Regions from separate parts of the Azospirillum sp. A1-3 genome, predicted to be linked through region 1. Evidence: predicted binding sites of a transcription regulator. Region 1 holds the regulator's gene; the other holds the start of a gene.
What was found. The regulator PhoB, encoded in region 1, activates phosphate uptake and scavenging genes when phosphate is short. The targets are predictions, from matches to a motif close to TNTCATAAAACTGTCA.
Positions count from the first base shown of each region.

Region 1 (15,964 bases):
CTGAAGGAAGCTGCGGAGAAGGCGAAGATCGAGCTGTCGTCCACCACGCAGACCGAAGTCAACCTGCCCTTCATCACCGCCGACCAGACCGGTCCGAAGCACCTGAACATCAAGCTGACCCGCGCCAAGCTGGAAGCCCTGGTGGACGACCTGGTGCAGCGCACGATCGAGCCCTGCAAGGCGGCCCTGAAGGATGCCGGCCTGAAGGCCAGCGAGATCGACGAGGTGATCCTGGTCGGCGGCATGACCCGCATGCCCAAGGTCATCGACGCGGTGAAGCAGTTCTTCGGCCGTGAGCCGCACCGCGGCGTCAACCCGGACGAGGTGGTCGCCATCGGCGCCGCCATCCAGGGCGGCGTGCTGAAGGGCGAGGTCAAGGATGTCCTGCTGCTCGACGTCACCCCGCTGTCGCTGGGCATCGAGACGCTGGGCGGCGTCTTCACCCGTCTGATCGACCGCAACACCACGGTCCCGACGAAGAAGAGCCAGACCTTCTCGACCGCCGAGGACAACCAGAACGCCGTCACCATCCGCGTCTTCCAGGGCGAGCGCGAGATGGCGCAGGACAACAAGATGCTGGGCCAGTTCGATCTGGTCGGCATCCCGCCGGCCCCGCGCGGCGTTCCGCAGATCGAGGTGACCTTCGACATCGACGCCAACGGCATCGTCAGCGTCACGGCGAAGGACAAGGCGACCGGCAAGGAGCAGCAGATCCGCATCCAGGCCTCGGGTGGCCTGTCGGACGCCGACATCCAGAAGATGGTGAAGGACGCGGAGGCCCACTCCGCCGACGACAAGAAGCGCCGTGAGCTGGTCGACGCCCGCAACCATGCCGACGCCCTGATCCACACCACCGAGCGGACCATCAAGGAGAACGGCGACAAGATCCCGGCCTCCGACAAGACCGCCGCGGAGGCTGCCGTCACCGAGCTGAAGTCGGTGCTGGACAGCGAGGATCTGGAAGGCATCAAGGCGAAGACCGAGGCGCTGGCCCAGGTGTCGATGAAGCTGGGCGAGGCGATGTACAAGGCCGGCCAGGGCGAGGCCCCGGCTGCGGGCGGCGAGGCGCCGGGCGCCCAGCCGAACGAGCCGGGCGTCGTCGACGCCGACTTCGAAGAGGTCCAGGACGACAAGAAGAAGTCGGCCTAAGGCCCATCTCTTAGGGCAGGCAGCTTCTTTTTGATACGGACCTGACGCGAGCATCGATGGCCCGCCGCCTTTTCCCGGCGGCGGGCCTTCGGTATGCTGGGCTCAGGTTCCGGCACGACGCGGACAGTTTGGACCAGAACGACTCAAAGGCGGTCGGCCCCCATGGCGAAACAGGATTATTACGAGCTGCTCGGTGTGGCGAAGAACGCCAGCGCGGATGAGCTGAAAAAGGCTTATCGCAAGATGGCGATGCAGTACCACCCGGACCGCAACCAGGGTGACAAGGACGCCGAGCAGAAGTTCAAGGAAATCAGCGAAGCGTATGACGTCCTGAAGGACGATCAGAAGCGCGCGGCCTATGACCGGTTCGGCCACGCCGCCTTCGAGGGTGGCCGTGGTCCGGGCGCCGGTGCCGGGGCCGGCGGCTTCAACTTCGACTTCGGTGGCGGCGGCGGCTTCGCCGACATCTTCGACGAGATGTTCGGCGAGTTCATGGGCGGGCGCCGCGGCGGCGGCGGTGCGTCCGGCCGCGGCCAGGACCTGCGCTACAATCTGGAGATAGGGCTGGAGGAGGCCTTCAAGGGCACCCAGACCACCATCCGTGTCCCCACCACCGTGCAGTGCGACAGCTGCAACGGCTCCGGTGCTGCGGCGGGGACCCAGCCGATCACCTGCCCGACCTGCCAGGGTCATGGCAAGGTGCGGGCGCAGCAGGGCTTCTTCACCATCGAGCGGACCTGCCCCGGCTGCCACGGCGCCGGCAAGGTCATCAAGGACGCCTGCAAGAACTGCGGCGGCTCCGGCCGTCTGCGCAAGGAAAAGACCCTGCAGGTCAACATCCCCGCCGGTGTCGAGGACGGCACCCGCATCCGTCTGGCCGGCGAGGGCGAGGCGGGGCTGCGCGGGGCGCCTGCCGGCGACCTCTATATCTTCCTGGCACTGGCGCCGCACCCGATCTTCCAGCGCGACGGCGCCAACATTCACTGCCGGGTGCCGATCCCGATGACCACGGCGGCTCTCGGCGGTTCGGTGGAGGTGCCGACGATCGACGGCAGCCGCACCAAGGTGACGGTGCCGCCGGGCACACAGTCCGGCCACCAGTTCCGCATCAAGGGCAAGGGCATGTCGGTTCTGCGCAGTGCCCAGCGCGGCGACATGTACATCCAGGCGGTGGTCGAGACCCCGGTGAACCTGACGAAGCGCCAGCAGGAACTGCTGCGCGAGTTCGAGGGCGCCGCCAAGGAAGGGTCGAATCCGCAGTCGGAGGGCTTCTTCGCCAAGGTGAAGGAGCTTTGGGAAGACCTGAAGGACTGATCCGTCATCGGAGCGGAGCTTATTCAACGGGCGGCGTGTCGGTGACGCGTCGCCCGTTACTTTTTGTCGCATGCCGGGATCTTTCCGTGTTTTCCAGCGGCTGATGCGCCATTTCGGCGCGAAAGCCGTTGATGGGGAGGTCATGCCCGTGTAATCACCCAGCATGGCTAATCCATTGGCGACATGTCCGGCCGATGCCGGGGGCAGGCTGTCTGATGCGGGTTGACAGGCTTCTTGCCGCCCTCTTCGGCGCCTTCGTCCGCAGCGACGAACTGCCCGATCTGATCTGGCCGGCCGGTCACACGCCGATCCTGCAGCGCCGCCGCGCCGCGATGATCCAGTCGCGCGTGCGCATGGTGGCGCTAATCTTCGGCGTCCTGACCCCGCTGTGGATCGCCATCGACGTCACCGTCTTCGAATGGAAGCTGGCCGTCTGGCTGATCGTGCTGCGCCTCAGCGCCAGTGCCGCCTTCCTGGCGCTCGCCTTCGACCGCCGGTCATGCGAGGACATGACCTGCGCCTGGTGGCGGCTGGCCGCCCTGCTGGCGATCCCGACGCTGTTCTTCGCCATCTCGCACCCGCTGCTCTACAACCAGGGCGTCGACGACCTGCGCATCGCCGTCAGTGCCGGCTATGGCTATCTGCCCTTCGTGATGGTGGCGGGGCTCAGCGTCTTTCCGCTGACCGCGGTGGAGGGGGCGCTGTTCGCCGCCCCGATGCTGGGCGCCCATCTGGCCGCCGGCTTCTACGGCTCGCTGGTGATGCCGTTTCCATCCTACATCAGCGCGCTGTGGCTGCTGGCGTTGATCGCGGTGGTGGCGACGCTGGCGGCGATCAGCCAGCTCCATTTCATGATCGCGCTGCTGGAACAGGCGGCGCACGACGCCCTAACCGGCGCCTTCTCCCGCCGCATCGGCGAGGAATTGCTGAAACTCCAGGTCGCCCATGCCGAACGGGCGGCGCAGCCACTGTCGGCGATCTTCGTCGACCTGGACGATTTCAAGGCGGTCAACGACCGCTATGGCCATGAGGAGGGCGACCGCGTCCTGCGCCATGCCGCCAACACCATCCGCAGCCTGCTGCGCCAGTCCGACGCGCTGGTGCGTTGGGGCGGGGAGGAGTTCCTGGTCGTCATGCCGGACACGCCGGTGGAGGGCGCGATGATCGCGGTGGAGCGGATGCGCCGGGCCGGTTTCGGCAAGCGGCCGGACGGCAGCCTGCAGACCGCCAGCATCGGCATCGCCGAACAGACGGCCGACCGCCCCACCGACTGGGAATCGTTGGTGGAATTGGCCGACCAGCGCATGTACCGCGCCAAACAGGACGGTAAGAATCGGGTGGTGGGGACCGGCGGCGACAAAGGACCGGACGCCGAGGCCCAGCCCTGGGACGGCATCGTCGCCTAGGCACCGCTCTCCAGCGGATACTCCCGCAACGCCTCATACACCGCCCCGCCGTTGCCGAGATGGCTGCGGTAGAGCGTGACGTGATCGACCGGCATCGGGCCGGCGCGGAACAGGCCGCGGTCGGACAGGAAGCGTCCGATGCGGTCGGCCGGCGCGTCCTTCAGCCGGGCGAGCGTGATGTGGGGGGAGAATTTCCGCTCCTCCGCCGGCAGGCCGCAGCGAACCAGGGCGGATTCGATCTTGGCCTGCAGATGGGCCAGCGCCTCGTTGCGCTCCACCCCCGCCCACAGCACCCGGGCCCTGCGACCGCTGCCGAACATGCCAACGCCGTCGAACGTGAGCGTGAAGGCCGGCGCCCGCAGTTCCGCCAGGGCGGCGTCGATGCCCATCGCCTGATCCTCCGGCACCTCGCCGATGAAGCGCAGGGTCAGGTGCATGGCCTCCGGCTCGGTCCAGCGCGCGCCGGGCACGCCGCCGGCCAGCCCGGCCAACCTCTGGCGGACTTCCTCCGTCAGGTCGAGGGCGACGAACAGGCGGAGCATGGGGCACCTCCGGGGTTGCTGCTACGACTCGCCCCCTCCCCGACCCTCCCCCGCTTTGCGGGAGAGGGTGCCTTATGCGAAACGGCGGCAGTTCCCTCTCCCGCGAAGCGGGGGAGGGTTAGGGAGGGGGCAACCGCCGCCAATACCTTACCAACAGCTTACGGACACGGATCCGGCATGCGGTTGTGCACGGCGTCGATCTCCGCCATCACCTCCGGCGACAGGGTCACGTCGATGGAGTCGATGTTGGAGATCAGCGTTTCCATTGTCGTCGCCCCGATCAGCGACGAGGTGACGAAGGGTTGCTGCAACGTGAAGGCGATGGCCATCTGGTTGGGCGCCAGACCGTAGCGGCGGGCGATGTCCAGATAGGCCTCCGTCGCCGCGTCGGCGTTGACGGTGGCATAGCGCGACGGCCGGTGGTCGAGCGCACGGCGGCTGCCCGGCGGGATGGCACCGTTCAGATACTTGCCGGTCAGCGTGCCGGCGCCCAGCGGCGAATAGGCCAGCAGCCCGACATCCTCGCGCAGGGCTACCTCCGACAGGCCGTTCTCGAAGGTCCGGTTCAGCAGGTTGTAGGCGTTCTGGATCGAGGCGACGCGCGGCAGACCAGCCATCTCCCCTGCCACCTCGGCGGCGCGCAGCCAGCGCATCACGCCCCAGGGGCTCTCGTTCGACAGGCCGACATGGCGGATCTTGCCGGCCTGCACCAGCTCCGCCAGTGCCGCCAGCGTCTCCTCGATCGGCGCGCCGTCCTGCTCCGGCTTGTGGCGGTAGGTGCGGACGCCGAAGCGGTTGGTGACGCGGTCGGGCCAATGGATCTGGTAGAGGTCGATGTAGTCGGTCTTCAGCCGCGACAGGCTGGCCTCCACCGCGGCGAAGAGGTTGGCGCGGTCGAGCCGCGACTTGCCCTCGCGCACCCAGCCAAAGCCGCCGGCCGGCGCGCCGATGATCTTGCTGGCGAGGATCACCTTGTCGCGCTTACCGCGCGACTGGAACCAGTTGCCGATCACCACCTCCGTCTTGCCATAGGTGTCGGCGGTGGGCGGGATGGCATACATCTCCGCCGTGTCCCAGAAGTTGATGCCGCGGTCGAGTGCGGCGTCCATCTGGGCGTGGCCTTCGGCCTCGGTGTTCTGGCGGCCCCAGGTCATGGTGCCCAGGCCGATGGCGCTGACCGACAGGCCGGTGCGGCCGAGCGGACGATACTGCATCCGGAACGTTCCTTATTCGAAATGATCTTTTAGAGGAAAAGCGTCAGCACGCCGGTGTAGCCATAGAGCCGGTTGTGCGACACCTCGCCCGAGGCGAAGAAGCCGGTCAGCGGGATGTCGCCGAAGGTATCGCGGATCATCGACAGCTCTGCATTGGCGGTGCCGAACAGGCCGGGGCCGCGGGCGATGCAACTGACATACACCGCTCCCTTCGGCGTCGCCTTCACCCGTTTCTTGAGGCTGTCCAGCATCCGGCGCATGTCGGCGGCGGCGGTCTCATGATCGCGGCGGGTGAACATTACCGGCTGGCCGGTCGTCACCCGCTCGGCGATGGAGATCCAGCCGGCGCGCGGGTCGATGGCGATCAGGTCGCGGACCAGATAGTCCTGGGTGTCGGACCCGGCGATGGGCAGCCCGGCGCAGATCACCCCGGCGACCTGCCGCAGGTCGGCGGCAAGCTCCGGTCCGATGTCCTCCTTGAAGACGTCCAGCGCCGGGCGGTTGTCGATCTCCAGGATGACGTTGTCGTCGCTGGCGGTGACGGTGCGCGTCGGCCCGATCGGGCGGCAGCCCTGGGTCAGGGCAGTGGCCACCGGCAGATTTGGCGCGAAGAGCACGCCCGACACGCCGCCCTCAGTGACCGGATCGGCGTCCTCAGCCCCGGCGGCGATCTGCGGGAACTCCCCGCGCGAGGCGGTCAGGCCACCGACCAGGAAGACGCCGGCCTCCTCCGACAAGCGGGCGACCAGTCCGGCCATATCGGCATGGTGAGGATCGACATGGACCAGCGCCAGCGCCGCGCCATGCTTGTCCAGCCAGCCGCCGGCACTGCCGCGCAGCGGCTCCAACCCGTCGGTCAGGGTGGGGAACAGGCGGAAGCTGTCCTCCGGCAGGCGGGCGGCCATGATCGCCATCCCCGGCTCGTCGAACAGGGCCTCGCCGTTGGCCATCACGCCGATGCCGGCGGTGCCGACCCAATGGCGGATGCCGGTGACGCCGCGCAGCAGGGTGACGATGCTGGTCGCATGTTCCGCCAGACCGTCGGTCAGGTAGAGGAAACCCAGGTTGCAGCCGGCGACCGGACCAAGCCGGTCGAGGCAGGCCTTGACCGTCGGTCCCCACTCCGCCCCGGCGGCGCAGGCGGCGTGAAAGCGGGTGTCGCTGTCCAGGGTCACGGTCATGGGTCAGCCTCCGGTTTTGACGGTAGTCTTGCCGATATTGGGGAGGCCGTCGAGCAGCGCGGTGACGGAGGGCAGGATGCGCTCCACGATCACCGCCACGCCCTGGGCGTTGGGATGCATCCCGTCCGGTTGGATCAGCGACCGGTCCAACGCCACCCCGTCGAGGAAGAAGGGATAGAGCGGCAGGTCGTAGGCTTTCGCTAGATCCGGGTAGATGGCGTTGAACTTGTCGGTATAGGGCTTGCCCAGGCTGGGCGAGGCGAGCATGCCGGCCAGCAGGGTCGGGATCTTGCGCTCCGCCAGACTCTTCAGGATGGCGTCGAGATTCGCCTTGGCCTGATCGGGGTCGAGCCCGCGCAGCATGTCGTTGGCACCCAGCTCGACGATGGCGGCGTCCGGCTTGTCGGCCAGCGCCCAGTCCAGCCGCGCCCGGCCGCCGGCGGTGGTGTCTCCCGACACGCCGGCATTGATGACGGTGACGCTGTAGCCCTTGGCGGCCAGCGCCTTTTCCAGCTGGCTGGCGAAACTCTGAGGTTCCGGCAACCCATAGCCCGCGGTCAGGCTGTCGCCCAGCGCCAGCAGCTTCACCGGCTGCGCGGCGTCGGCGCGGTTCGGAACGGTCATCGGTACCCCTGCGGCGAAAAGGAAGGCAAGAGCGGCGGTGAGGGCGCCCATGTTGAAAGCCCGGCGGGTCGTGCCATATGGCGATGGTCCGTTCCGCTTGTGCGAGAGTCGCATGTCCAAGGCTCAGTCCTCTGCAACGTCGTCAAAATCCATCGCCCGGTCTTCCAACGATTCCATCGTTGAACTCGACGACGTCCACCTGAAATTGGACAGCGGTGCCGGACCCGTCAACATCCTGCGCGGCGTGAATCTTCAGGTGGCGGCCGGGGAACGGGTCGGCGTCGTCGGCCCCAGCGGTTCCGGGAAGTCGACCATGATGATGGTGATGGCCGGTCTGGAACGCCCCAGCGGCGGCACCGTCCGCGTCGCCGGACAGGATCTCGGGCGCCTGGACGAGGATGGCTTGGCGCGGTTCCGCCGGCAGCATGTCGGCATCGTCTTCCAGGCCTTCCATCTGGTGCCGACCATGACGGCGCTGGAGAATGTCGCCATCCCGCTGGAATTCGCCGGGGTCGCCGACGCCTTCGACCGCGCCCGCATTGGACTGGAGCAGGTCGGGCTCGGGCACCGTATCCACCATTATCCCGGCCAGCTTTCGGGCGGCGAGCAGCAGCGCACCGCATTGGCCCGCGCCTTCGTCACCGAGCCGTCGCTGCTGCTGGCCGACGAGCCGACCGGCAACCTCGACATCGACACCGGCGCCACCATCGTGAAGCTGCTGTTCGATCTGGCCGAGCGGCGCGGCACGACGCTGGTGCTGATCACCCACGACCAGACCCTCGCCGCACGCTGCGACCGCACGGTGCGGCTGGCCGACGGGCGGATCGCCGACGACGGGCAGGCGGCAAGGCGCGCGAAGCTGCAGGCGGCGGGGGAGTGAGATGGTGAGCATTATTGCGGTCGTTTCCCCCTCTCCCCCCCGGGGAGAGGGTCGGGGTGAGGGGGACGCACGGTGTAGCGTTGCTCGACGCGCAAACCCCTCGTCACTGAAACAATCCTCGCCACGCATCCCCCTCACCCTAACCCTCTCCCCGGGGGGGAGAGGGGACAGGAGCAGGTGCGAGCGGAGGACCACGAAATGACCAACCTCAGCCTCGCGCTTCGCCTTGCCCGGCGGGAACTGCGCACGGGCCTGAAGGGCTTCTGGGTCTTCCTCGCCTGCCTCGCCCTGGGGGTGGCGGCCATCGCCTCGGTGCAATCGGTGTCGAGCGGGCTGCTCGACGGGCTGGCGAGCGACGGGCGGTCGATCCTGGGCGGTGACGTCGCGTTGCGTCAACTCTACACTCCGCCGACCGACGAGCAGATGGCCGCCCTGAAAGCCGATGGCCGGGTGTCGACCTCCGCCGAGATGCGGGCGATGGCGCGGGCGGGCGATGAAACGCGCTCCTCCCTGGTCGAGTTGAAGGCGGTCGACGACCTCTATCCGCTCTACGGCACCGTCACGCTGGAGGGCGTCGGCGACCTGCGGGAGGCGCTGGCGCAGAAGGACGGCCGCTGGGGCGCGGTGATCGAGGCCAGTCTGGTCGACCGGCTGGGCGCGAAGCCCGGCGACACCATCCGCATCGGCGAAGGCGCCTACCGCGTCGCCGCCGTGCTGGACCGCGAGCCGGACCGCGCCTCCTCCAACGCCTTTTCGCTAGGCCCCAGGGTGCTGGTGGCGCTGCCGTCGCTGCAGGCTACCGGGTTGCTGCAACCGGGCAGTCTCACTTGGTGGAGCGCCAAGGTGGCGCTGCCGCCGCAAACCGACCTGAAGGCGTGGCAGGAGGGGTTGCGCACCCGCTTTCCCGACGCGCCCTGGCGGATGCGTGACTACACCAACGCCTCACCGCAGATCGAGCGCTTCATCGACCGCATGACGCTGTTCCTGACGCTGGTCGGGCTGACCGCGCTGCTGGTCGGCGGCGTCGGGGTCGGCAACGCGGTGCGCAGCCATCTGGACTCGCGCGCCCGCACCATCGCCATGATGAAGTGCATCGGTGCGCCGGGGGCGCTGGTGTTCCAGCTCTATCTGGCGCAGATCCTGGCGCTCGCGCTGCTGGGCATCGTCATCGGGCTGGTGCTGGGGGCGGTGGCGCCGCTGGCGCTGGGCCGGCTGCTCGACGGCGTGCTGCCGGTGTCGGCACATATAGGCGTTTATCCGGGGGCCCTGGCGCTCGCCGCGCTCTATGGCGTGCTGACGGCGTTGACCTTCTCGCTGTGGCCGCTCGGCCGGGCGCGCGAGGTGCCGGCGGGCGCCCTGTTCCGCGACGTCATCGCCCCGGCCGGCGGGAGGCCGCGCACGCCTTATACGGTCGCGATGATCCTGTCGGCCCTGGCGCTCGCCGGGCTGGCGGTGCTGACGGCGCACAACAAGCTGTTCGCCCTGTGGTTCGTCGGCGGATCCATCGCCACCTTCCTCGCCTTCCGCGCCGCCGCGGCGCTGGTCACCTGGGGGGCGAAGCGGGTGGGGCGGGTGCGGCGTCCCGGCCTGCGGCTGGCGCTCGCCAACCTGCACCGGCCGGGCAACCCGACGGCGGCGGTGGTGCTGTCGCTGGGGCTCGGCCTGACGGTGCTGGTCGCCATCGCGCTGATCCAGGGCAACTTCTCCCGCCGGGTGTCGGAGACGATCCCGCAGGATGCCCCCGCCTTCTTCTTCGTCGACATCCAGCGCGACCAGTTCGATCCCTTGCGGGACCTCGTGACCGCCGTCCCCGGCACCAGCGCCTTCGAGGCGGTGCCGAGCCTGCGCGGCCGGATCGAGCGGGTGAACGGGCAGGAGGCGGAAAAGGCGCTGGTCAATCCGGAGCAGGCCTGGATCCTGGCCGGCGACCGTGGCATCACCTATTCGGCGACGGTGCCGAAGCATTCCACCGTCACCGCCGGCAGCTGGTGGCCGCAGGATTATGCCGGACCGCCGCTGATCTCCATCCACCAGAGCGTCGCCGAGGCCTTCGGCATCGGTCCGGGCGCCACTATGGTCATCAACATCCTGGGCCGCAGCATCGAGGCCAAGGTCGCCAACGTGCGCTCTGCCGATTTCAGCAGCATGGCGATCAACTTCACCATGGTCTTCGCCCCCGGCACGCTGGAAGGCGCGCCACAGACCTGGGTCGCCACCGTCCGCGCCACGCCGGACGCCGAAACCCAGGTGCAGCGCGCCGTTCTGCAGCGCTTCCCCAACATCACGATGGTGCGGGTCAAGGACGCGCTGGACACAGTGTCGGAGATGCTGGGCCATATCGGCACCGCGGTGCGCATCGTCGCCGGCATCACGCTGGCCGCCGGGACGCTGGTTCTGGCCGGCGCGGTCGCCGCCGGGCATCGCCGCCGGGTCTATGACGCGGTGGTGCTGAAGGTGCTGGGCGCCACACGCGGCGACGTGCTGCGCGCCTTCCTGCTGGAATATGGGCTGCTCGGCCTGCTGACCGCCGTGATCGCCGGCATCATCGGCACGCTGACCGCCTGGGCGGTGCTGACGTTCCTGATGCATTGGGAATGGAGCTTCCTGCCGTCGGCGGTCATCACCACCGCTTTGCTGAGCACCGCGATCACGCTTGCTTTCGGGTTCTATGGTACTTGGCGCGCTCTCGGCCAGCCTTCGGCGCCATTGCTTCGGAACGAGTGACGCCTGAGTCATGAAGCCGCAGGAAAAACGAATCGTGAAAGCTTTTTCATCTGGAAAAAGCCCTGCCGATTCCTATTGAACCGCCTGACGGACTCGCCAATATGTCCTGCGACGGGATCACCCTATTCCACCGAGGAAACCAAACCATGGCAGACCCGACCTATAACCGCTTCGCGACCGTGGGCCGCGCGACAGATCGGGGATACTTCGACGAAGGCCTGCGGCAGCACATGCTGCGCGTGTACAACTACATGGGTGCCGGCCTGATCCTGACGGGTCTGGTCGCCGCGCTCGTGTCGTCCAGCCCGGCCATGCTCCAGGCCATCTTCGGCACGCCGCTGAAGTGGGTGGTCATGCTGGCCCCGCTGGCTTTCGTCATGGTGCTGTCCTTCGGCATCCAGCGCCTGTCCTTCGCATCGGCACAGATGATCTTCTGGGCCTATTGCGGTGCCATGGGCCTGTCGATGTCGGCCATCTTCCTGGTCTTCACCGGGGCGTCGATCGCGCTGACCTTCTTCGTCACCGCCGCCACCTTCCTGGCGATGAGCCTGTACGGCTACACCACGAAGGCCGACCTGTCGAAGATGGGCTCGTTCCTGATCATGGGCGTCATCGGTCTGGTGATCGCCGGTCTGGCGAACATCTTCTTCCAGTCGCCGGCCCTGCACTTCGCGATTTCCGCCATCGGCGTGCTGATCTTCACCGGCCTGACCGCCTATGACACCCAGGCGATCAAGGAAAGCTACGCCGAGGGCTACGATCACGAGAGCACCGGCAAGCTGGCCCTGATGGGCGCCCTGACGCTGTACCTGGACTTCATCAACCTGTTCCAGTTCCTGCTGCAGTTCCTGGGCCAGCGCAACAACGACTGATCCCCAGACATCTGACCAGAGACGCCTGATCGGACAAGCATCGGATCAAGCAGCAGCCGCCCGGAAGCACCCGCTTCCGGGCGGTTTTCTTTTGGTCAGGTCTCAACCGTCACCGGGTCGCCGACCGCCAGCCCCAGCACCCGGTCGGCTCGTCCGCGGTTGACGGCGATCTCCGCCAGCCCGTTGGAGTTCTCGTACCACAGCGGCTGCCCCGGTCCGACGGCTCCGAAGGTGCGGGCGCGAGCGATGCGACTGCCGGCGGCAGTCAACACCGCGTCGGCAGGCAGGGTGGCGGCACGCATCCCGGTCATGGCATTGCCGTAGACGTCGACATAGACGATGCGCGGCAGCTCGTCCGGCCAGTCGGGACGGTCGATGGCGGCGGGGGGAAGGGGGCTGCGCTCGACCGGGCGACCGGTGGCGAGGCCGGCGGCGACGGGGGCAAACAGGTCGCGGCCATGGAAGCTGGCAGACAGCCGGTCCGGGATCCAGTCGATGGTCCAGGCGTTTAGCGACGTTGCACGGCGGGCGATCAGGGCGAACAGGCCGTTGTCGGGGCCGACGAACCAGCGGCCGTCAGCCTCGACCATCACCGGCCGGCGATCGGTGCCGACGCCGGGATCGACGACGCAGAGGAAGACGCTGTCGACGGGAAAGGCCGGTGCGTAGGCGGCCAGCAGATAGGCGGACAGCTGCGGGTCGAAGGCGGGGGCGTCGGCGAACAGGTCGATGACAGGGACGCTGGGCGCCTGTTGCGCCAACACCGCCTTCATCTGGCCGGTGTAGGGGCCGGAAAGGCCGAAGTCGGTGAAGAGCAGGATCATGGGGGCGTTCTCACCAATGCTGCGGTGGTCCTCCCCCATCCTACCCCCATCCCAACCCTGGGCTCACACCGACTTGGTATCCAGCGCATACCCCGCCGACCGCACGGTACGGATCAGGTCCAGTTCGTCCTCTTCGTTCATCGCCTTGCGCAGGCGGCGGATGTGTACGTCCACCGTACGCGGCTCGACGTACACGTCGTGGCCCCACACCAGGTCGAGGAGCTGTTCGCGCGAGAAGACGCGGCCGGGATGCTGCATGAAGTGGCGCAACAGGCGGAATTCGGTAGGCCCGAGATGTACGTCCCGGCCATTGCGGCGTACGCGGTGGGCGGCCAGATCCATCGTCACGTCGGCGAAGGTCAGCACCTCGTCCGTCATGCCGGGGGAGGCGCGGCGCAGCACGGCGCGCATGCGGGCCACCAGCTCGGTCGGGGAGAACGGTTTGGTGATGTAGTCGTCGGCGCCGGAATTCAGGCCGCGCACCCGGTCGCCCTCCTCGCCGCGGGCGGTCAGCATGATGATCGGGATGTCGCGGGTCTTGGCGTTGCGGCGCAGTTGGCGGCAGACCTCCAGCCCGCTCATCAGCGGCAGCATCCAGTCGAGCAGCACGATGTGCGGCGTCTGTTCGCCGGCGGCCAGCAGGGCCTCCTCGCCGTCGCTGGCGGTGGCGACGCGGAAGCCTTCCTTTTCCAGGTTGTACTTCAGCAGCGTCAGGATGTCGGCCTCGTCCTCGACGATCAGGACGAGCGGCTTCAGGGCCGCATTCATGGTGGCTCCGTTGACAGCGCGCGTCTCGACGTTAACCGGCATGGGACAGCCTTTTCAACAAAGGAGGAAGGGGACAGGAGTAGGGCACAGTGGCGCAGGACTCAGCCGTAGCGGCCGGTGATGTAGCCCTGGGTGCGCTCGTCGCGCGGGTTGGTGAAGATTTCCTCGGTGTCGTCGCACTCCACCATCTCGCCCAGATGGAAGAAGGCGGTGCGCTGGGACACGCGGGCGGCCTGCTGCATGTTGTGGGTGACGATGACGATGGTGTAGTTGGCCCGCAGTTCGTCGATCAGCTCCTCGATATGCGCGGTCGCGATGGGGTCGAGCGCCGAGCAGGGCTCGTCCATCAGGATCACCTCGGGGCTGACGGCGATGGCGCGGGCGATGCACAGCCGCTGCTGCTGGCCGCCGGACAGGCTGGTGCCGGGTTCGCGCAGGCGGTCCTTCACTTCCGCCCACAGGCCAGCGCGCTTCAGCGAGGTCTGCACCACCTCGTCCAGCTCGTCCCGTCCGGACGCGAGGCCGTGGATGCGCGGGCCGTAGGAGACGTTGTCGTAGATCGACTTCGGGAAGGGGTTCGGCTTCTGGAACACCATGCCGACGCGGGCGCGCAGCTGCACCGCATCGACGGCCTTGCCATAGACGTCCTCGCCGTCCAGCGCGATCCGCCCCTCGACCCGACAGCCCTCGATGGTGTCGTTCATCCGGTTCAGGCAGCGCAGGAAGGTCGACTTGCCGCAGCCGGACGGGCCGATCAGCGCCAACACCCGGTTTTCCTGGATGTCGAGATCGATGCCCCGCAGCGCCTGCTTGGTGCCGTAGAACACCTTCACCCCGTGGGCGGTCATCTTTTTGGGCAGGGCGGCAGTGGACGCCCGGTCCGGTTGCCGGTCGCCACGGGACCGCAGCTTCAGCGGGCTCGGGATGCTCATGGTGTTCACCACCGTCTCTCGAAAATCTTGCGCAGGATCACGGCCGCCCCGTTCAGCAGGATCAGGACGCCGAGCAGGATCAGGATCGCCGCCGAGGTGCGCTCGGTGAAGGCACGCTCGGGGCTGTCGGCCCACATGTAGATTTGCACCGGCAGCACCGTGGCGCTGTCGGTCAGACCGTGGGGGATGTCGACGATGAAGGCGACCATGCCGATCATCAGCAGCGGCGCCGTCTCGCCCAGCGCGCGGGCCATGCCGATGATGGTGCCGGTCAGAATGCCGGGCATCGCCAGCGGCAGCACATGGTGCAGCACCGTCTGCAGCGGCGAGGCGCCGATGCCCAGCGCCGCCTGACGGATCGACGGCGGCACCGCCTTCAACGCGACGCGGGAGGCGATGATGATGATCGGCAGCGTCATCAGCGCCATCACCAGCCCGCCGACCAGCGGGGCGGAGCGCGGCATGCCGAAGAAGCCCAGGAACACCGCCAGACCCAGCAAGCCGAAGATGATCGACGGCACCGCGGCGAGGTTGTTGATGTTCACCTCGATCAGGTCGGTCCAGCGGTTCTTCGGCGCGAACTCCTCCAGATAGACGGCGGCGGATATCCCGACCGGCACCGACAGCGCCATGGTCACCAGCAGCGTCAGCAGCGAGCCGACGATGGCGCCGCCGATGCCGGCCTGTTCCGGCTCGCGGCTGTCGCCGGCGGTGAACAGGGTGGTGTTGAAGCCCTGCGCCAGCGCGCCCGAGGCCAACAGCGCGTCGGCCGCCGCGACCTTGGCGTCGCTGAGGCCACGCTCGCCTTCCGGCAGGTCGCGGCGATAGCCGCCCTTCACCAGCTGGTCGATCTGGTCGTCGGCGCGGATCCAGACGGTCTGCGTCGTCCCGACCAGCGCCGGGTCCTTGGCGACCATCGCCTCCAGCTCATACGGCGCGCCCGACGACAGCAGGTCGTTCAGCACACGGCGGCCGGCGCGGTCGGTCACCTGCGGAAACTGGGCGTAGAGGGCGCGGCGCAGCAGGACGGTGTAATTGCGGTCGGCGACCTCCGCCGGGTCCAGCGTCACCTCCAGCCGGATGCGCGCCTCCAGGAAGGCACTGGCGCCCTTGGCGACGATGGAGCCCAGCAGCAGCAGCAGGATCAGTGCCGCCAGCGCCACCGCGGCGGCGCCGGCCAGCCGGAAGCGGCGCTCCGCGGCATGGCGGGCGCGCAGCCGGCGTGCGAAGGCTTCGCCGCGCAGGCGCGATTTCACGGGGGTTGTGGATGGCGTCACGGCCGCCACGTCCTGCTCGACGAGGTCAGTCATATTTTTCCCGATAGGTCCGGACCACCCGCAGGGCGACCATGTTGAGGCAGAGCGTGACGAGGAACAGCACGAGGCCAAGGCCGAAGGCCGACAGCGTCTTCGGGCTGTCGAACTCCTGGTCGCCGACCAGCAGCGTGGCGATCTGGGTGGTGACGGTGGTCACCGCCTGCAACGGGTTGGCGGTCAGGTTGGCGGTCAGGCCGGACGCCATGGTGACGATCATC
Region 1 is NZ_JAMSLU010000001.1:2,580,218-2,596,181, reverse strand. It holds gene dnaK (molecular chaperone DnaK) at 1-1,149, shown strand, start outside; gene dnaJ (molecular chaperone DnaJ) at 1,312-2,463, shown strand; gene M5E06_RS12525 (GGDEF domain-containing protein) at 2,679-3,869, shown strand; gene thpR (RNA 2',3'-cyclic phosphodiesterase) at 3,866-4,411, opposite strand; gene M5E06_RS12515 (NADP(H)-dependent aldo-keto reductase) at 4,570-5,625, opposite strand; gene M5E06_RS12510 (FIST signal transduction protein) at 5,655-6,806, opposite strand; gene M5E06_RS12505 (arylesterase) at 6,810-7,430, opposite strand; gene M5E06_RS12500 (ABC transporter ATP-binding protein) at 7,543-8,310, shown strand; gene M5E06_RS12495 (ABC transporter permease) at 8,509-11,034, shown strand; gene M5E06_RS12490 (Bax inhibitor-1/YccA family protein) at 11,181-11,906, shown strand; gene M5E06_RS12485 (SAM hydrolase/SAM-dependent halogenase family protein) at 12,002-12,730, opposite strand; gene phoB (phosphate regulon transcriptional regulator PhoB) at 12,794-13,498, opposite strand; gene pstB (phosphate ABC transporter ATP-binding protein PstB) at 13,600-14,346, opposite strand; gene pstA (phosphate ABC transporter permease PstA) at 14,436-15,740, opposite strand; gene pstC (phosphate ABC transporter permease subunit PstC) at 15,733-15,964, opposite strand, start outside.

Region 2 (15,964 bases), on a different contig from region 1:
CACCTCGCGGCGCTTGGCCTCCGGGATGCCGGGGCCGGTGTCCCAGACCTCGATGCGCAGGCGGTCACCATGGACGGGGTCGCGGCGCCGCCGGCAGCCGAGCAGCACCCGGCCCTTGGGCGTGTAGCGGATGGCGTTGGACAGGAAGTTCTGCAGGATGCGGCGCAGAAGCTGCGGGTCCGACCGCACCACCGCGCCGCAGCCGACCACCTTCAGCGTCAGGCCGCGTTCCTGCGCCAGGGCGGAGAACTCCACCCCCAGCCCGCCCAGCAGCTCGTCGAGGGCGAAGCTGCGCATCTGCACCCGGACATTGCCGGCGTCCAGCGAAGAGATGTCGAGCAGCCCGCCCAGCAGCATCTCGGTCGAGCGCAGCGAAGCGGCGGCGTTGTCGATCATGCCGCATTCGGCAGCGCGCTGATCGGGCGTCGGCAGGGCCCCTCGCATGCTCTCCTCCAGCGCTGAGACGAACAGGCGGGCGGCGTTCAGCGGCTGCAGCAGGTCGTGGCTGGCGGCGGCGAGGAAACGGGTCTTGCTGGCGTTGGCCGTCTCGGCCTCCGCCTTCGCCTGCTGGAGAGCGTCGGTGCGCTCCTGTACGCGCTGCTCCAGGCTTTCGTTGGCCTCGCGCAGGGCCTCGGCGGCGCGGTAGCGCTCGGTCACGTCGGTGTAGGTGGAGACGTAGCCGCCTTCCGGCAGCGGGTTGGCGACGATCTCCAGAACCGTGCCGTCGGGGCGGCGGCGCTCGTAGCGGTAGGGCCATTGCTGGTTGGCGGTGTCGCGGTTGGTCAGCAGCGCCGTCATGTCGTGGGCGCTGTACTCGCCGCGCCGCTCGTTGAAGCGGATCAGGTCGGCGAAGGGCACGCCCACCCGCACCATGTCGGCCGGCAGGTCGAGCAGTTGCAGATAGCGCTGGTTCCAGGCGGCGATGCGGTAATCGGCGTCGATCACGCAGATGCCCTGGCCGATGTTCTCCAGCGTCGCCTGGAGCAGTTTCCGGTTGAAGCGCAGGGCCTCCGAGGCCTCGTCCAGCATCGCCATGGCGTCGCCGCGCGACAGCGAGCGGCCCTGCAGCGAGGCGGCCATCACCACCCGCGCCGACGCCGCGCCGATGGCGCCGGCGATCAGCGTCTCGGTGAAGCGGACGGCGTCGAGGTCGGCGGGACCGCCCTCGCCCTTGCGGCCGACCAGGTGAAGCAGGCCGCCTCTGGCGGCGTAGGCGTCGAAGGCGGCGTTGCCGCGCTCCGCCCCGACGAAGCGGATGGCGAGCGCGCGCAGGTCGGCCAGCTTGGCGAGGGCCTGGGGGGTGTCGTCCTCGTCCCGGTCGGCGGTGGCGGTGGTGTAGAAGACGGCCTGGGTGCGCTCCACCGAGCTGGGGCGGGCCAGCAGCGATCCGGCGACGAAGGCGATCAGGTTGGCCAGCAGGCTCCACAGGCTGGCGTGGGAGATGGGGTCCAGCCCGTCGATCCCGAACAGGGCCTGCGGGCGCAGCCAGACGATGCCCCAGGGGCCGAAATCCAGGAAATCGGCCGACACCGGGATGATGCCGCCCATCGACGGCACCAGCAGCGTGTAGACCCACAGCAGAAAGCCGGCGCCCAGCCCCGCCAGCGCCCCCACCCGGTTGGCGCGCGGCCAGTAGAGCCCGCCGAAATAGGCCGGCCCGAACTGCGCCACCGCGACGAAGGACAAGAGGCCGATGACGGTCAGCGGGTAATCGCGATCGACCAGCCGGTGCATGATATAGGCGAGCAGCAGGATCCCCAGCACCGACAGCCGCCGCACCAGCAGCAGCGTGCCGACCATGTCGCGCCGGCCGACGCGGGCGGCGAAGCGGGGGCGGCTGAGCAGCAGCGGCATCACCACGTCGTTGCACAGCATGGTGCTGAGCGACACCGCCGCGACGATGACCATGCCGGTCGCCGCCGACAGGCCGCCGATGAAGGACAGCAGGCTGAAGCCGCCGGCCCCCGCCGCGATGGGCAGGGTGATCATGAAGGTGTCGGGGTTGATGCCATCTCCGAAGGTGATCAGACCGGCCACCGCGATAGGGATCATCAGGGCGCTGAGCGCCAGCAGGTAGGTCGGGTACATCCAGGCGGCGGCGCGCAGATGGCGGGGGCTGTCATTCTCCACCGTCATCACATGGTACATCTGCGGCAGGCAGAGAAAGGCGATGATCGAGATCGCCGTGTTCGACCACCAGGTCGGGTCGGTGAAATCGGGCGACAGCAGCGGGTCGGCCTGCGGCCGGGCGAGCAGGTCGGTGTAGCCGTCGAACATGCCCCAGACGATGAAGGCCGCCACCGCCACGAAGACGGTCAGCTTCACCAGACTTTCGAAGGCGATGGCCAGCATCAGGCCGCGGTGATGCTCGCTGGCGTTGATGTGGCGGACGCCGAACAGGATGGTGAAGACCGCCATCGACAGCGCCACCGCGAAGGCGGTGTCGCCCCAGATCGGCGGCGGCAGGGCGGCCGGGGCGGCCAGCGAGGGGGCGGTCAGCACGTCGAAGCTGGCGGCCACCGCCTTCAGCTGAAGCGCGATGTAGGGCAGAACGCCGACCAGCGCGGTCAGCGTCACCAGCGCCGCCACCGCCTGGCTCTTGCCATAACGGGCGCCGATGAAGTCGGCGATGGAGGTGACGTTCTGCGCCTTGGTGATGGCGATGGTCTTGGTCAGCACCGGCCGCGCCGCCAGCAGCAGGATCATCGGCGCCAGATAGATCGGCAGGAAATCGAAGCCGCTGGCCGACGCCCGCCCGACCGAGCCGTAGAAGCTCCAGCTGGTGTTGTAGATGCACAGCGTCAGCGCATAGAGGATGGCGGCCGTCCGCGGCGACGCCGACAGCAGCCCACCCCCGGCGGTGCGGCGGTCGCCCCACCAGGCGATGGCGAACAGCACCCCCAGATAGGCCGCCGAAACGGCCAGCACCAGCCAACTCTGCACGACCGACGGACCTCTTGCCGGGGGAGGGGAAATGGTGCCTGACCCTATCCCAAGGTTCGACCCGCCAACAACGGCCGGTCTCGCAGTTGCCCAAAAACTGTGCAGCCCTGAACGAAGGTAGGGGGCGCGTATGGTTCGAAGTTCGAACTATTCTGCGCCTGCCGGACGCCGCCGTCCCGGTCGCCGCTGGTGCGACGGCCGGCGTTCCTGCTCCCGACCTTGGGCATCCGCTCAGGGTCCGGGACCGCCGAAGCGGCCGTTTCCGTCTCCTCCCTCGTACGGGGACGGCCGCTTCCGCGCTTCCTGTTTTGGGCCTGGAGCGTGGGGCAAACGGGGGTCCCGGTCGGTTTACTGCGTCGTCCTCGCTGGGAAAGCGCCACGAACGGTCCAATCTATGGCAAGATGGTCCATCGTGAGGGAGACCGGCCGTCGGTGCCGGACCCGGTGCGTGGCCTGAAACGGAAGACGGACGCCCAAGAGAATGCTGATCGACGCCTATTTGGGATTCCGGGTCGGGGACGTGGTCCTTGACCGTGCGGAACTGGCGGCCGGCACCGCCACCATCAAGGAAATCCACGTCGTTCCCTGTGACTGGGCGCATGGCCTGACCGGCATCGCCGTCATGGAGAATGGTGCCGAGCGTTTCATCGTCCAGCTGAAGAAGGTGCGCCCGGCCGAGGAAGAGGTCGAGACCGAAAGCAACGTCCGGCCGCTGCGGCATCGCGCACGCTGAACGGTTCCCGCAATCGCCGAAAACGAAAAGGCCCGCCGCCCCGGATCGGAGCGGCGGGCCTTCGCTTTTGCGGCGGCGGCGGAGTCGCCGGCCGCTCAGTGGCGAAGCTGGACGCGCCCGCCGTTCCTGCGCGCGTCGTCGACGCTGGCGATGACGGGAAGGCCGCGCAGGAAGGCGGCGCCGGTGTCGGTCGCCTCGAACAGGACATGGCCCTGGCGGTCCTGGCCGCGGAAGCGGGCCTCGGTCGCCATGCCGGCATTGCGGACGGCGGCCGACAGTTCGGACACGGCCCTCCAGATGCGGGCACGGTGTTCGGCGGCGCTGGCGCAACCGGTCGCATCCGCGACGGCCAGCGTTACGGTGAAGGAATGAAGCTCGATCGCCATGGTGGCACCACGGAACTTGGAGTGCGGGATTGGAAAACCCGGATCGTTCCGGCCATCGCCGGATACGGTGCCGGCCCTAGGGATCGAGAAACTCAGTCGTAACGGGGAAGCTTCGACAGGACGATGTCGCTGATGAGGCCGCGGAGCTGGCTGACCGGGAGCTGTTCGACCGGAATGCAGACGGCGCGGGCATAGGTCTCGCAAACATGCCAGGCGTGGTCGGGTTCGACCAGGATGTGCCGGGCGAGATCTTGGTCATCGGCGTTCGCCCGACCGGGGAGCGCCTTTTCACAGGCCAGGACGGTTTGAACCATGTCGCTGGCCAGACTGTGCAGATTCATGGATGGCACCTTCCCATGTTCGGGAATTTGTTGGGAACACGAACAGACTAGACCTTCGGACCAGATTCCACAACGGTGCCTATGACGTTCGGCTGTGACAATTCAACGATGGTGCCACATCGCACGTCCCGGCGCCCGTTTCGGCGAAAACGCTTTGACGATGCCGCCGCGGACCGGCCGATACCAGCATGAACATAGGTCGGGGCGAATTATTCCGCCTGTGACCGTTTCGCGGGTCTGACGCGGCAAATTCCGGGCCGGTCCTTCGGCAATCCCCTCTTGCGCCGGGCGCGGTTTTGCCCATGGGGTGGAGGCGGCGATTGCCGCCGGTCAGGTCCGGATCAGGCCGTCCTGCTTCGGCGGGGCCGGGGCCGGGGTTGGAGCCGGAGTCGGGGTGGCGGGCGGCGAAAGCTGCCAATTGTCCAGTGCCCGCCTCAGCGCGTCCAGCCCGGCGCCGGCGGAGGATTTCGCCTCGTCGGCGGCGCGGGTGATGGCGGCGCAGAGCGCGGCGCGGCGTTGCGGGTCGTCGCGGCTTTCCTCCAGCGCGCGGCCGAGATCATCGGTCGTGTCGCCGCCCCTGGCATCGGGCTGCGCCGTCTTCGGGTCGATGCCCAGCAGCGGCAGCAGATACTCCCGCCCCTTCTCGCGCGCCACCGCCACCGCCTTGTCGCCGAACCGCTCCGCCGCCGCCAGACCGGTGTCCCAGGCGCCGAGCGCGGCCGAGACGGTGGGGCTGCAGCGGCCGGCCGTTTCCTCCGGGGGAGGCGCCGCGGGAGGCGCCGTCTGGGCGTGCAGCGGCGCGGCGCTCAGCAGCAGGGCGGCGATGGCTGGCAACGCAAAGCGGCGGAGGGGATTGGTCGGGCACGTCATGCGGGAGGACCTGCGGTCGAAGAGGGGCCTTCGGGAGATTTGGGGAGGCGGCGGGCGGCTTTCCATGGCCCCCCTTATGGGGCGCGGTCCGGCCGGTGCGGTGGCGGGAAAAGCGGCGATATGCCGCGACCTGTGGCGATTTTGCTACCGAATGACGTTTTCATGGCGTTTACATGACATGCTGCCGCTGCACCGCACCGCGAAGCGTGGTAAGAGCAGCCCGAAATCTCACCAGTCCCCTATCCAGATACAGGCGAGTCACCGTCCCATGCTGCTGCGCGCATTCCGTTCGCTGATGCCGAAGGAGGAACGCTTCGTCGACCAGTTCGTCGAGCAGGCCCGTCACATCGTGGCCGCCGCCGCTGCCCTGGAAGCGGTGATGGACGCAGAACCGGACGACCGCACGCAGAAGATCGCGGCGCTGAAGCGGGTGGAGAAGGACGCCGACCGCGTTGCCAAGGATGCAGGGCGCGACCTGCACCGCGCCTTCATCACGCCGTTCGACCGGTCGGACATCCTGTCGCTGATCAACGCGCTGGACGACGCCATCGACCTGATGGACGAGGTGCCGCGCCATGCCGGCCTGTACGGCGTCGAGGTGTTCGACGAGCCGATGCGCCGCTTCGTCGCCCTGATCCGCCAGCAGGCCGACGTGCTGCTGGAACTGATGCCGCTCCTGGGCTCCATCGCCCGCAACGCCGAGCGGATCGACCATCTCTGCGGCCGGCTGTCCGATCTGGAGGACGAGGCCGACGATGTGCTGCGCGACGCGCTGAAGGCGCTGATCGCGGAGAAGCCGGACATGATCGCCTTCCTCGGCCGGCGCGAGCTGTACGAGATGCTGGAGGCGGTTACCGACCGCTGCGACGACGTCGGCGACCTTGTCGCGGGCATCACGCTCGATCAGGTCTGAGGCCGCGTCGATGGAGGCCCTGCAACTCGGTCTGCCGGCGATCGTCCTCATCATTCTGGTGGCGCTCGCCTTCGACTTCATCAACGGCCTGCACGACGCGGCGAACTCCATCGCCACCGTGGTGTCGACCCGCGTGCTGTCGCCCAAGCTGGCGGTCCTGTGGGCGGCCTTCTTCAACTTCATCGCCTTCCTGTTCTTCGGCCTGCATGTCGCCACCACCATCGGCACCGGGCTGGTCGATCCGCTGGTGATGGACCCGGCGGTGATCCTGGCGGCGCTGATCGGCGCCATCGGCTGGAACCTGATCACTTGGTGGCTGGGGCTGCCGTCCTCCTCCTCGCATGCGCTGGTCGGCGGCATCGCCGGGGCCGGCATCGCCAAGGCGGGGTTCGGCGCCATCGTCGCCAGCGGCTTCACCAAGACGGCGGTCGCCATCGTGCTGTCGCCGGGCATCGGCCTGCTGCTGGCGCTGCTGCTGATGCTGGTGGCGTCCTGGGCGCTGCGCCGCGCCGCCCCCTTCACGGTCGACCGGCAGTTCCGCCATCTCCAGCTGGTTTCGGCGGCGCTCTACAGCCTGGGCCATGGCGGCAACGACGCGCAGAAGACGATGGGCATCATCGCCGTGCTGCTGTTCAGCCAGGGCATGCTGGGCGATACCTTCCACGTCCCCTTCTGGGTCATCATCGCCTGTCAGGTGGCGATGGGGATGGGCACGATGATGGGCGGCTGGCGCATCGTCCGCACCATGGGCTCGCGCATCACCGACCTGAAGCCCTATCAGGGCTTCTGCGCCGAGACGGCGGGCGCCATCACCCTGTTCGGCGCGACGTGGCTGGGCATTCCGGTGTCGACCACCCACACCATCACCGGCGCCATCGTCGGCGTCGGCTCCGCCCGCCGCACCTCGGCGGTGCGCTGGGGTCTGGCGGGCCGAATCGTCTGGGCCTGGGTGCTGACGATTCCCGCCTCCGGCATCGTCGCTTGGCTGTCCTACCTGCTGGTCGCCGCCCTGCTGCGCCCGTAAGGGCGCCTTTCCGGGGGGAGAACGCCCGCAGAACGATGGGGCGAACGGATAAGCCCTTCGTGATGCAGCGCGGCCTTGACCCGCAAGGGCGGTAACGGCAGGATCGGTGCGGTGGAGACAGGATACCGGTCATGCCGCATATCGAACGCACCGATCAAGGTGAGCAGTATGTGTTTCCCGGCACCGAACGCCGGACGGTCCCCGGCTTGCCCTATGCGGCGGAAGCCGACGGCCAGCTGACCCTGCATTTCTACGCCCCGCCCGAGAAGTCCGAACGCCGTCCGCGCCCGACCTCGGCGCGCGCGCTGTCGTCCACGCCCCTGCCGGTGACGGCGCTGCCGGCCAACGCGGCGATGCCCCCCGGGATGGCGCAGGCGCAGACGGCGCCGGCGGCGACCGACTCCGCGCCGCAGAGCCTGTTCGGCCGCCGGCTCGCCCATTTCCCGCGGGTGTTCGACCAGCCCTGAGTGGCGTCGGGCTGAGCGGCGTCAGGCGGTGCCGGTGCGGCTCCGCGTGGCGTCGAGCATGCGGGCGACCTGACGCAGCAGAATTTCGCGGTCATAGGGCTTGCCGACATGCCCGTTCATCCCGGCCTCGCCGCATTCGCGCCGTTCCTCCTGGGATGAACCGGCGGTCAGCGCCAGGATCGGCAGGTCGCCGCGCGGCGGCGGCATCGCGCGGATGGCGCGGCTCGCCTCCAGCCCATCCATGCCCGGCATCTGCACGTCCATCAGCACGAGGTCGTAGTCGCCGGCCTCCACCGCCTCCACCGCCGCGGCACCGTCGGCCACCAGATCGATGGCGTAACCGCTGTCGCGGAACAGGGCGGCCAGCAATTCGCGGTTGATCGCCAAATCCTCGGCGATCAGCAGGCGCGGCGGTCCGGGGGAGCGTTTGGCGGGACGGTCGGTCGGGGGTGGGGAGGGCGGACCGGCGGCCGTCGCCGGACGTGCGGAGCCGCCTTGCCGGGCGGCGACGCGGGCGAGCTGCCGGCGCAGGTCGTCGATGGCGAAGGGCTTGGCGATCATCGCGACGTCGGGACCGAAGGCGGACGGGGTGCCGGCGGCATGGGCGGCGAAGCCGGAGGCCAGCAGCACCGGCAGGCCGGGGCGCATGCGGGCGGCGTGCCGTGCCAGCTCCGTCCCGTCCATGCCCGGCGGCATGACGACGTCGCTCAGCAGCAGGTCCAGCGGCTCAGGCCCGTCCAGCACCACCAGCGCCTCGTTGGCGTTGGCCGCCGCGATCACCCGATGCCCCCAGCCGCGCAGCAGCCCGGCCACCATGTCGCGCACCGTCGGGTCGTCGTCGACCAGCAGGACCGACAGCGGCCCGGAGGACGGCGCCCAGGACGGAACGGGAGCCGGACTGGGAGGCGGCGCGGCAAAATTCAGGGCGGTATCCGGGGTAAGGTCCGGAACAGAATCGGGGGTGGCGGCGGGCCCGACCGGCGGCGTCCTGGACGCCCTGGGGGCCGGCTCCGCCGGCAGCAGGCGGCTCGCCGGCAGGCGCACCGTCACCGTGGTGCCGACGCCCAGCGTGCTGCGCAGAGAAAGGGTGCCGCCATGCAGTTCGACCAGCCGTTTGGTCAGCGGCAGGCCCAGTCCGGTGCCCTCCGCCTCGCGACTGGCGGCGTTCCCGGCACGGGCGAAGGGCTCCAGCACGCGGTCGAGATCCTCGGCCGGGATGCCAAGTCCGGTGTCGATGACGCGGATCACCGGCATGCCGTCGTCCAGGGCGGCGGACAGGGTCACCGACCCGCCCGACGGCGTGTATTTCACCGCGTTGGCGATCAGGTTCAGCAGGATCTGGCGGATGCGGCGGTCGTCGCCGTGCAGGTTGAGCACCGCCGGTTCCACCACCGCCGATAGAAGCACGCCGGCATGCTCGGCCCGCGGGGTCAGCATGCGGACGGCGAAATCGGCGGCATCCTCCAGGTCGCAAGGTCCTTCCTCGAGCGTCAGCGCCCCGGCTTCCGCCCGCGCGTGGTCGAGGATCTCGTTGATCAATTCCAGCACATGCTGGCCGGAATCGCGGACATTGGCGGCATATTGCCGATAGGAGGGCGTGCCGACCGGCCCTTCCGCCTCGCGGGCGATCAGGTCGGAGAAGCCGATCACCGCGTTCAGCGGCGTGCGCAACTCGTGGCTCAGGCCGGCCAGGAACTCGCTCTTGTCGTGGTTGGCGGCCTCGGCGGCCCGGCGTGCGGTCTCCGCCATGTCGCGGGCCTTGTCCAGCTCGGCTGCGAGTCGCGCTGTCTCGTCGCGCTCGGCGCTGGTCCGCTCCACGGCGCTGCGCGCCTCGGCCAGCGCCACCTGCGCCTTGCGCTCGCGGTCGAGGTAGCGCAGGCCCCAACCCAGCATCGCCAGGATCGCCAGCAGCCCGACGATCGTCTCCAGCACCGTGTGCAGGGTGCGGGTGCGCCAATCGGCCATCGCCTCGTCCCGGCCGATGCCGGTCAGCACCACCAGACCATAATCGCGCACCGTCCGGTAGGCGGCGATGCGCGACACCCCGTCCAGCACCGACTGCAGCAGCAATTGGCCTTCCGGCGCCTCGCGCAACTTGGATTGGAACACCAGCCCGCCGGCCACCGATTTGCCGGCCGACTCCAGGGGAGCCGGGCGGCGGGCGATGACCTCGCCGGCCGGGCCGTAGACGCCGATCAGCGGATCGAACTCGACGCCAAGCAGGGCGTAGAAATCGGTCAGCGAGTCCACCCGGATCGTTGCCGACGCCATTCCGACGAAACGCCCTTCATCGTCATACAGGGGACGCGAGACCGGGAAGACCGGCGGCTGACCGCCGCTGCGGACGGTTTGCGCCGCACCGACATGCAGGCGCGTGCCGCCGCGCAGGGCCTCCAGCCCGGCCGGATCGGCGAAGTCGGCGATGCGGTTGGGAAAGCTGGCCGATTCCAGAACGGTCCGGCCATCGGCGTCATAGATCCAGATGGCGTCGGCGCCCTCGACCTGGGCGGCATATTCGCGCAGCCGGGTCCAATGCTTCAGGTCGCGGACCTTCTGCGGGCCGCCGGCTTCCGCCACCATCGCCGCGGTCTGGTCGAGCGCAACGTCGGCCGTGCGCACCGTGCGGTGGACATGGTCGTCGACCAGCCGGGCCATGTCCCGGACCATGGCGAAGCGGCGCTGCAGCGTGTCCTGGTAATCGTGGTAGATCCGGTGGCCCGCATTGCCCGCCAACGCGGCCAGCACCACGACCATCACCAGCGCGCCCCGTAGGAAGCGTCCCACGAATCCCCCTTCTTATGCCGCCCTCATGTGCCACCTTATGGTGACCATGCACGGTGCGGCCCGAACAATGCTTCAGGCTCAAACTATCACGAATCCGGGCGGTCGGATGCCGGATTCGACCGGGCGGCCCCTTGGGGTTTGTCCTGATGGTCCGCCGGTTTTCGGAAGGATCGGTCAGGCTTCCTGAACGGTTTCGATCTCCGACAGATCGGACAGGCGGCGGGCCAGACGTTCGGTGCAGCGGACTTCGAGGATGCCGAAGCCGGCGTTGGGGGCGATGGTGTGCAGGTCGCCGGCCATGCCGTTCTCGCTGGCCAACCGCCGCACCCGCTCCACCATCGCGTCGCGCTCCGGCCGTCCCGGACGCAAACCCGGCAGCGGGCGGGTGAAGTGGAGCTTGTAGCGCTTGAAGATCGAAGGGGCCATCAGGTCACGGGTGCGAAGTGGGGGCGGTCACTGGGGAAAATAGGGTCCCTGGATGCCGTCCCCCGGATCTCGCACAGGCCGGCGGTGCGATGCCAGCCCGAAAAGGCTCTATTCCGGCCGCTTACTTTTTGGGTTCGACGTTTTCGGCACCGGCGCGGGTGCCGCCGAAACGGTCGGCGCCCTTGGCGTCGGGGGCGTCCGGCTTCTTGTGGTTGCCGGTGTTCTGCTCGCCCTCGGTGTGGCGGACGGTCTGTTCGGTGTGGGGCTGCTTGTTCTGCTGGCCGGTCATCGGTTGAGTCTCCCTTATATAAGGTGTCCCCCCCTTAACCGGATCGGCCGGCATTGGTTTCGGTCGTGGTTGCGGTTGACCTCAGCTTTGCCGGGCAATCGCCTGCGCCACCGCCATCCACCGCTCCTCCTCCGCCCACCCGTCCGCATCGCGGAGCGCGCGCAACGGGGGCCAGACGCCGAGCCGGCTGGAGCGGCGCAGCGCGAAGAAGCGGTCGAGTTCCTCTCCGGTCGGCAGCCGGTCTTCCTTGCGCTGGTTGCAGCGGCGGTGCGCCAGCACGACGTTGGCCGGATCGTCGATCCCGCCGTATGCCTGGGGGATCAGGTGGTCGAAGGTCGCCTTCGCCCCCACCGGCCCGTCGCAGAAGAAGCAGCGCCCGCCCTGCTGGACGTCCATCAGTCTGGTATCGTCCGGCGTGACGGGCATGGCGCTCTCCAGTCCGGTTGGATTACAGGTCGCGTTCGACGCTGCCCCACAGGTCGTATTCGTCGGCATGCTCGATGGTGACGTCGACCATGTCGCCGGGCTTCAGGCCGGTCTCGCCGTTCAGGAAGACGTTGCCGTCGATCTCCGGCGCGTCGGCGTAGGAGCGACCGATGGCACCCTCCTCGTCGACCTCGTCGATCAGCACGCCCAGCGTATAGCCGACCTTCTGCTGGAGCCGCTCGGCGCTGATCGCCTTCTGCGTCTCCATGAAGCGCTCCCAACGCTCCTGCTTGACCTCTTCCGGGACGGCGCCGGGCAGGTCGTTGGCGGTGGCGCCCTCAACCGGCTCGTACTTGAAGCAGCCGACGCGGTCGAGCTGGGCCTCCTTCAGCCAGTCCAGCATGAACTGGAAGTCCTCCTCCGTCTCGCCGGGGAAGCCGGTGATGAAGGTGGAGCGCAGGACCAGATGCGGGCACTCGTCACGCCATTTGCGGATGCGGTCCAGCTGCTTTTCCTGGGCGGCCGGGCGGCGCATCGCCTTCAGCACGGTGGGCGAGGCATGCTGGAACGGGATGTCGAGATAGGGGAGGATCTTGCCCTCCGCCATCAGCGGGATGACCTCGTCCACATGCGGATAGGGGTAGACGTAATGCAGTCGGACCCACAGGTCGAAGTTCGCCAGTTCGTTGCACAGGTCGAAGAAGCGGGTGCGGACCTCGCGGTCGTACCATTTCTCCGTCTTGTACTTCACGTCGACGCCGTAGGCGCTGGTGTCCTGCGAGATGACCAGCAGTTCCTTGACGCCGGCGACCGCCAGCTTCTCCGCCTCGCGCAGGACCGAATGGATCGGCCGGCTGACCAGATCGCCGCGAAGGCTGGGGATGATGCAGAAGCTGCAGCGGTTGTTGCAGCCCTCGGAAATCTTCAGATACGCGTAGTGGCGCGGGGTCAGCCGCAGCCCTTCCGGCGGCACCAGATCGGTGAAGGGGTTATGCGTCGGCGGCACGGCGTCATGCACCGCGCTGACCACCTGTTCATACTGGTGCGGACCGGTGACGGCCAGCACGTCGGGGTGGATTTGCCGGATCATGTCCGATTCCACGCCCATACAGCCGGTGACGATGACCCGCCCGTTCTCCTTGATCGCCTCGCCGATGGCGTCCAGCGACTCCTTCTTGGCGCTGTCGAGGAAGCCGCAGGTGTTGACCAGCACGACGTCCGCGCCGTCGTAGCTGGGGGAGATCTCGTACCCCTCCGCGCGCAGGCGCGTGAGGATGCGCTCTGAATCGACGAGCGCCTTGGGGCAGCCGAGGCTGACGATGCCGACCTTCGGGGCGCCCATGGTCTGGGCGGCGGCCGGCGATGCGGACTTCGGAACGGGGGATGTGGTCATCGCGCGCGTATACCGCCGAATCGAAAATTACGCCAGTGAAACATGGCGACGAAGCGAGTCGGCATGGCCGATATGCCGATTCCGCCTGAGTTTGCTTGGCTTCCGGGAACTCGGCTTCTCTTGCCGGGCTCAAAGCGATGCGACAATTTGCAACAAAAAGATGAAGTGTTCGATGTTTCGTTTTTTGTTCGACCGCGCTAATATATGTGGTGGTGTCATGATCGACGTGGCTGCCGCCTTACCGCGATAGCTGCCTGCCTTTTGATACGCCCATCGTATAGCCACTAAACTTTATAGAGTGGAACAAATGGACTTTGCAAAAGTGCGCGGCGTTGCTGCGGGCCGGATGGCGATGCGGAACAACGCGGCATCCATCGGCGCCGGCGCCACGGGAGCCGGATCCATCGGAGCGGCCATGGACTTCACCGAAGCGGATCATGCCGGCGGCGCGTCGCCGCAGGCCATCGCCGACGTCATGCTTCAGATCGCCCACATTGCCGACAGCCTGGGCTATACCCACGGATTGAAGCCGTCGCAGTGGACGGCGCTGCGCTACTTCGCCGGCGCCAACAACAGCCAGCGCACGGTGTCGGCCTTCGCCGACTTCCACGCCACCACCCGCGGGGCCGCCTCGCAGATGGTGGAGGTGCTGGTGGGCAAGGAGCTGCTGGTCCGCGTGCCGGTTCCGGAGGACCGCCGCGTCACCCAGCTGCACCCGACGCCGAAGGCGCTGGAACTGCTGCGCCACGACCCGCTGAACGACTTCGCCGGCGTCATCGCCGCACTGCCGGGCGACGACCAGTACAAGCTGGCCGAGACGCTGACCAGCCTGCTGCGCGGCCTGCTGGAAAAGCGGCAGTCGGTCTGATTCAGGGCCGGCTGATTCTGGGCAGTCTGATTCTGGGCCGTCGTAACCGGGGCCGCTCCGACCGCAGCCGTCAGGGCTTGCGGCAGGCGGCGACCGCGGCCTCCAGCCCGCGCTGATCGCGCTCGCTGAGGCGGTTGGCGACGAACCCCTCCCACACCCCGATCCGCGCCAGTTCCGACTGCACGCAGCGGCAATTGGCGGTGCAGGTCGCCGACGCCACCCCGGCGCGCTCGCAACTCGACACGCATGCCGCCTGGAAATCGCGTGCGGCAGGCGTCTCCACCGGCGACAGCTGCGCCGCGGCCCAGGCGATGCCGAACAACAGCGGCTGGTGCAGCAGATAGACCGCAAGGCTGTGCCGCCCGGCCAAGGCCAGCAGCCGCCCGGCGCCGCTGGTCACCTCGACGCCCTCGCCCATCGCCGGCCACAGCCGCGCCAGCCCGATCCCGGCCAGAACGCCGCCGATCCAGGGCAGCAGCGGCACGAAGTCGTTGGAATCCGGCGCCACCGTGGTCAGCCCGATCCAGCGCAGCCAGGGGCTGTCGAACAGCGGGAGGCCTTGCGTCGTCCCGATCAGCACCGCGGCAGCCGCCGTCGCCAGGGTCACGGCGGCCGGCAGGCGGACGAAGGCGAGGCCGATGACGCTCGCCACCGCGATGTGGTGCAGCACGCCGAAGAAGATCGGGCTGTCGGGGAACAGGGCGTAGGACGCCGCCGAAACCGCCGCGGCCCCCGCCGCCACCCGTCCCAGCCGGCGCAGGAAGCGCCCCGGATCGAGCCCGTCGCGGGTCGCCAGCACCAGACCGATGCCGGCCAGCAGCAGAAAGCTCGACAGGATCACGGTGCGCGCCGCCAGCCACAGTGGATCGCCCAGCAGGTCGAAGCGGGCGAGCCCGAAATAGGTGGCGTCCCAGCTGCCGTGATAGGCCGCCATCGCAACCAGCGCCAGCCCGCGCGCCACGTCGATGGCCGGACGGCGGGAGCCCCGCGCGAGGTCCTGTTGTGCCGGCGCGATGCCGATTGCCGTCATGATCCGGTCATCCCCACGCCGAAAATCCATCCCTCTTGCCGCCTTGCGGTGTCGTCCAGTCCCGGCGGCGTCCAGGCTGCCGCCTTTGCCGCGAGCCAGCGCAGGCCGGCGGCCGACACCAGCGCGTCGCTGTCATGGTCGCTGACCATACCGGACCGCTGCAAAGGGTGCGAGCCCAGCCGGCGCAGAGCCTCGTCCATTTCGCCGCCGTCGCGGATCTTGCGTTGGCCGAAGCCGGTGTGTTTCAGGAACAGGCGCGGGTAGATCTCCACCATCACGCTTTGCCCCGGCACCGGATCCTCGAAGGGCCAGACCGCCAGCCGGCCGGGCAGGGCGGCGCGCAGGGCGCGCAGCACCCGCATGCCGGCCAGGGCGCCCTTGCCGACCTGCTTTGACCCGATCAGCTTGTAGGGGCTCTGCGGGTGGCCCAGACCGTCGGCGCGGCAGGCCCATTCGGTGGCGCGGTGCGGGTCCTCGTACCAGTCCGGCTGCGGCCCGACATGCCAGAAACCGACGCCGTGCACCGGGTGGCTGGCGAAGGGGCCGCCGCCGAAGTCGGGCTCCGCCGCGCAGACCTCCTCCACCGCGTCCCACAGGTCGAACGCCGTCGCTTCCCGGCCGGGGAAGCCGCGCGCCGCCACCGCGAAGGGCAGGGAGAAGGCGCAGTCGATGCCAACAAGCGCCGGTTCTCGTGGCAGTTCCGCGCGCAGCCAGTCGAACACCGCCGTCCGCGACCACCAGCCGCCGGGGCCTTCGACCAGCCGGGGGGCGTCGTCGCCCGCCGCGCACTCCGCCACCGCGATGCCGGCGTAGCGCTTGGCCAGCGCGCCGGACCAGTCGATGGCGATGAAGCGGCGATGCGACGATGAATGGCCGCTCATGGGGGTATGGGGCATGGGTTGGGCGGATGACTGACGGGGCGGAGTTATGGTCCAGGATCTCTTGTTTTAGGATAGAATGTCAATTGCACCTCTTTAATTGCGTGTGTAAATCGTTGAGGAAAACATCGATTCTCACAGGGGGGCGCGAATGGCCGATGTGCTTGACGATTTGATCGCGGATCCGATGGCG
Region 2 is NZ_JAMSLU010000006.1:33,302-49,265, reverse strand. It holds gene M5E06_RS28050 (hybrid sensor histidine kinase/response regulator) at 1-2,943, opposite strand, end outside; gene M5E06_RS28045 (hypothetical protein) at 3,425-3,676, shown strand; gene M5E06_RS28040 (hypothetical protein) at 3,772-4,062, opposite strand; gene M5E06_RS28035 (hypothetical protein) at 4,155-4,403, opposite strand; gene M5E06_RS28030 (hypothetical protein) at 4,734-5,273, opposite strand; gene M5E06_RS28025 (DUF47 domain-containing protein) at 5,542-6,186, shown strand; gene M5E06_RS28020 (inorganic phosphate transporter) at 6,197-7,210, shown strand; gene M5E06_RS28015 (hypothetical protein) at 7,342-7,677, shown strand; gene M5E06_RS28010 (response regulator) at 7,699-10,461, opposite strand; gene M5E06_RS28005 (hypothetical protein) at 10,636-10,887, opposite strand; gene M5E06_RS28000 (hypothetical protein) at 11,009-11,176, opposite strand; gene M5E06_RS27995 (HNH endonuclease) at 11,258-11,602, opposite strand; gene rimO (30S ribosomal protein S12 methylthiotransferase RimO) at 11,625-12,944, opposite strand; gene M5E06_RS27985 (MarR family winged helix-turn-helix transcriptional regulator) at 13,411-13,863, shown strand; gene M5E06_RS27980 (acetyltransferase domain-containing protein) at 13,934-14,893, opposite strand; gene M5E06_RS27975 (hypothetical protein) at 14,890-15,774, opposite strand; gene M5E06_RS27970 (hypothetical protein) at 15,923-15,964, shown strand, end outside.
Region 2: a site for PhoB is predicted at 5,426-5,441, ahead of M5E06_RS28025 (DUF47 domain-containing protein). Genes of this name have one in related genera too.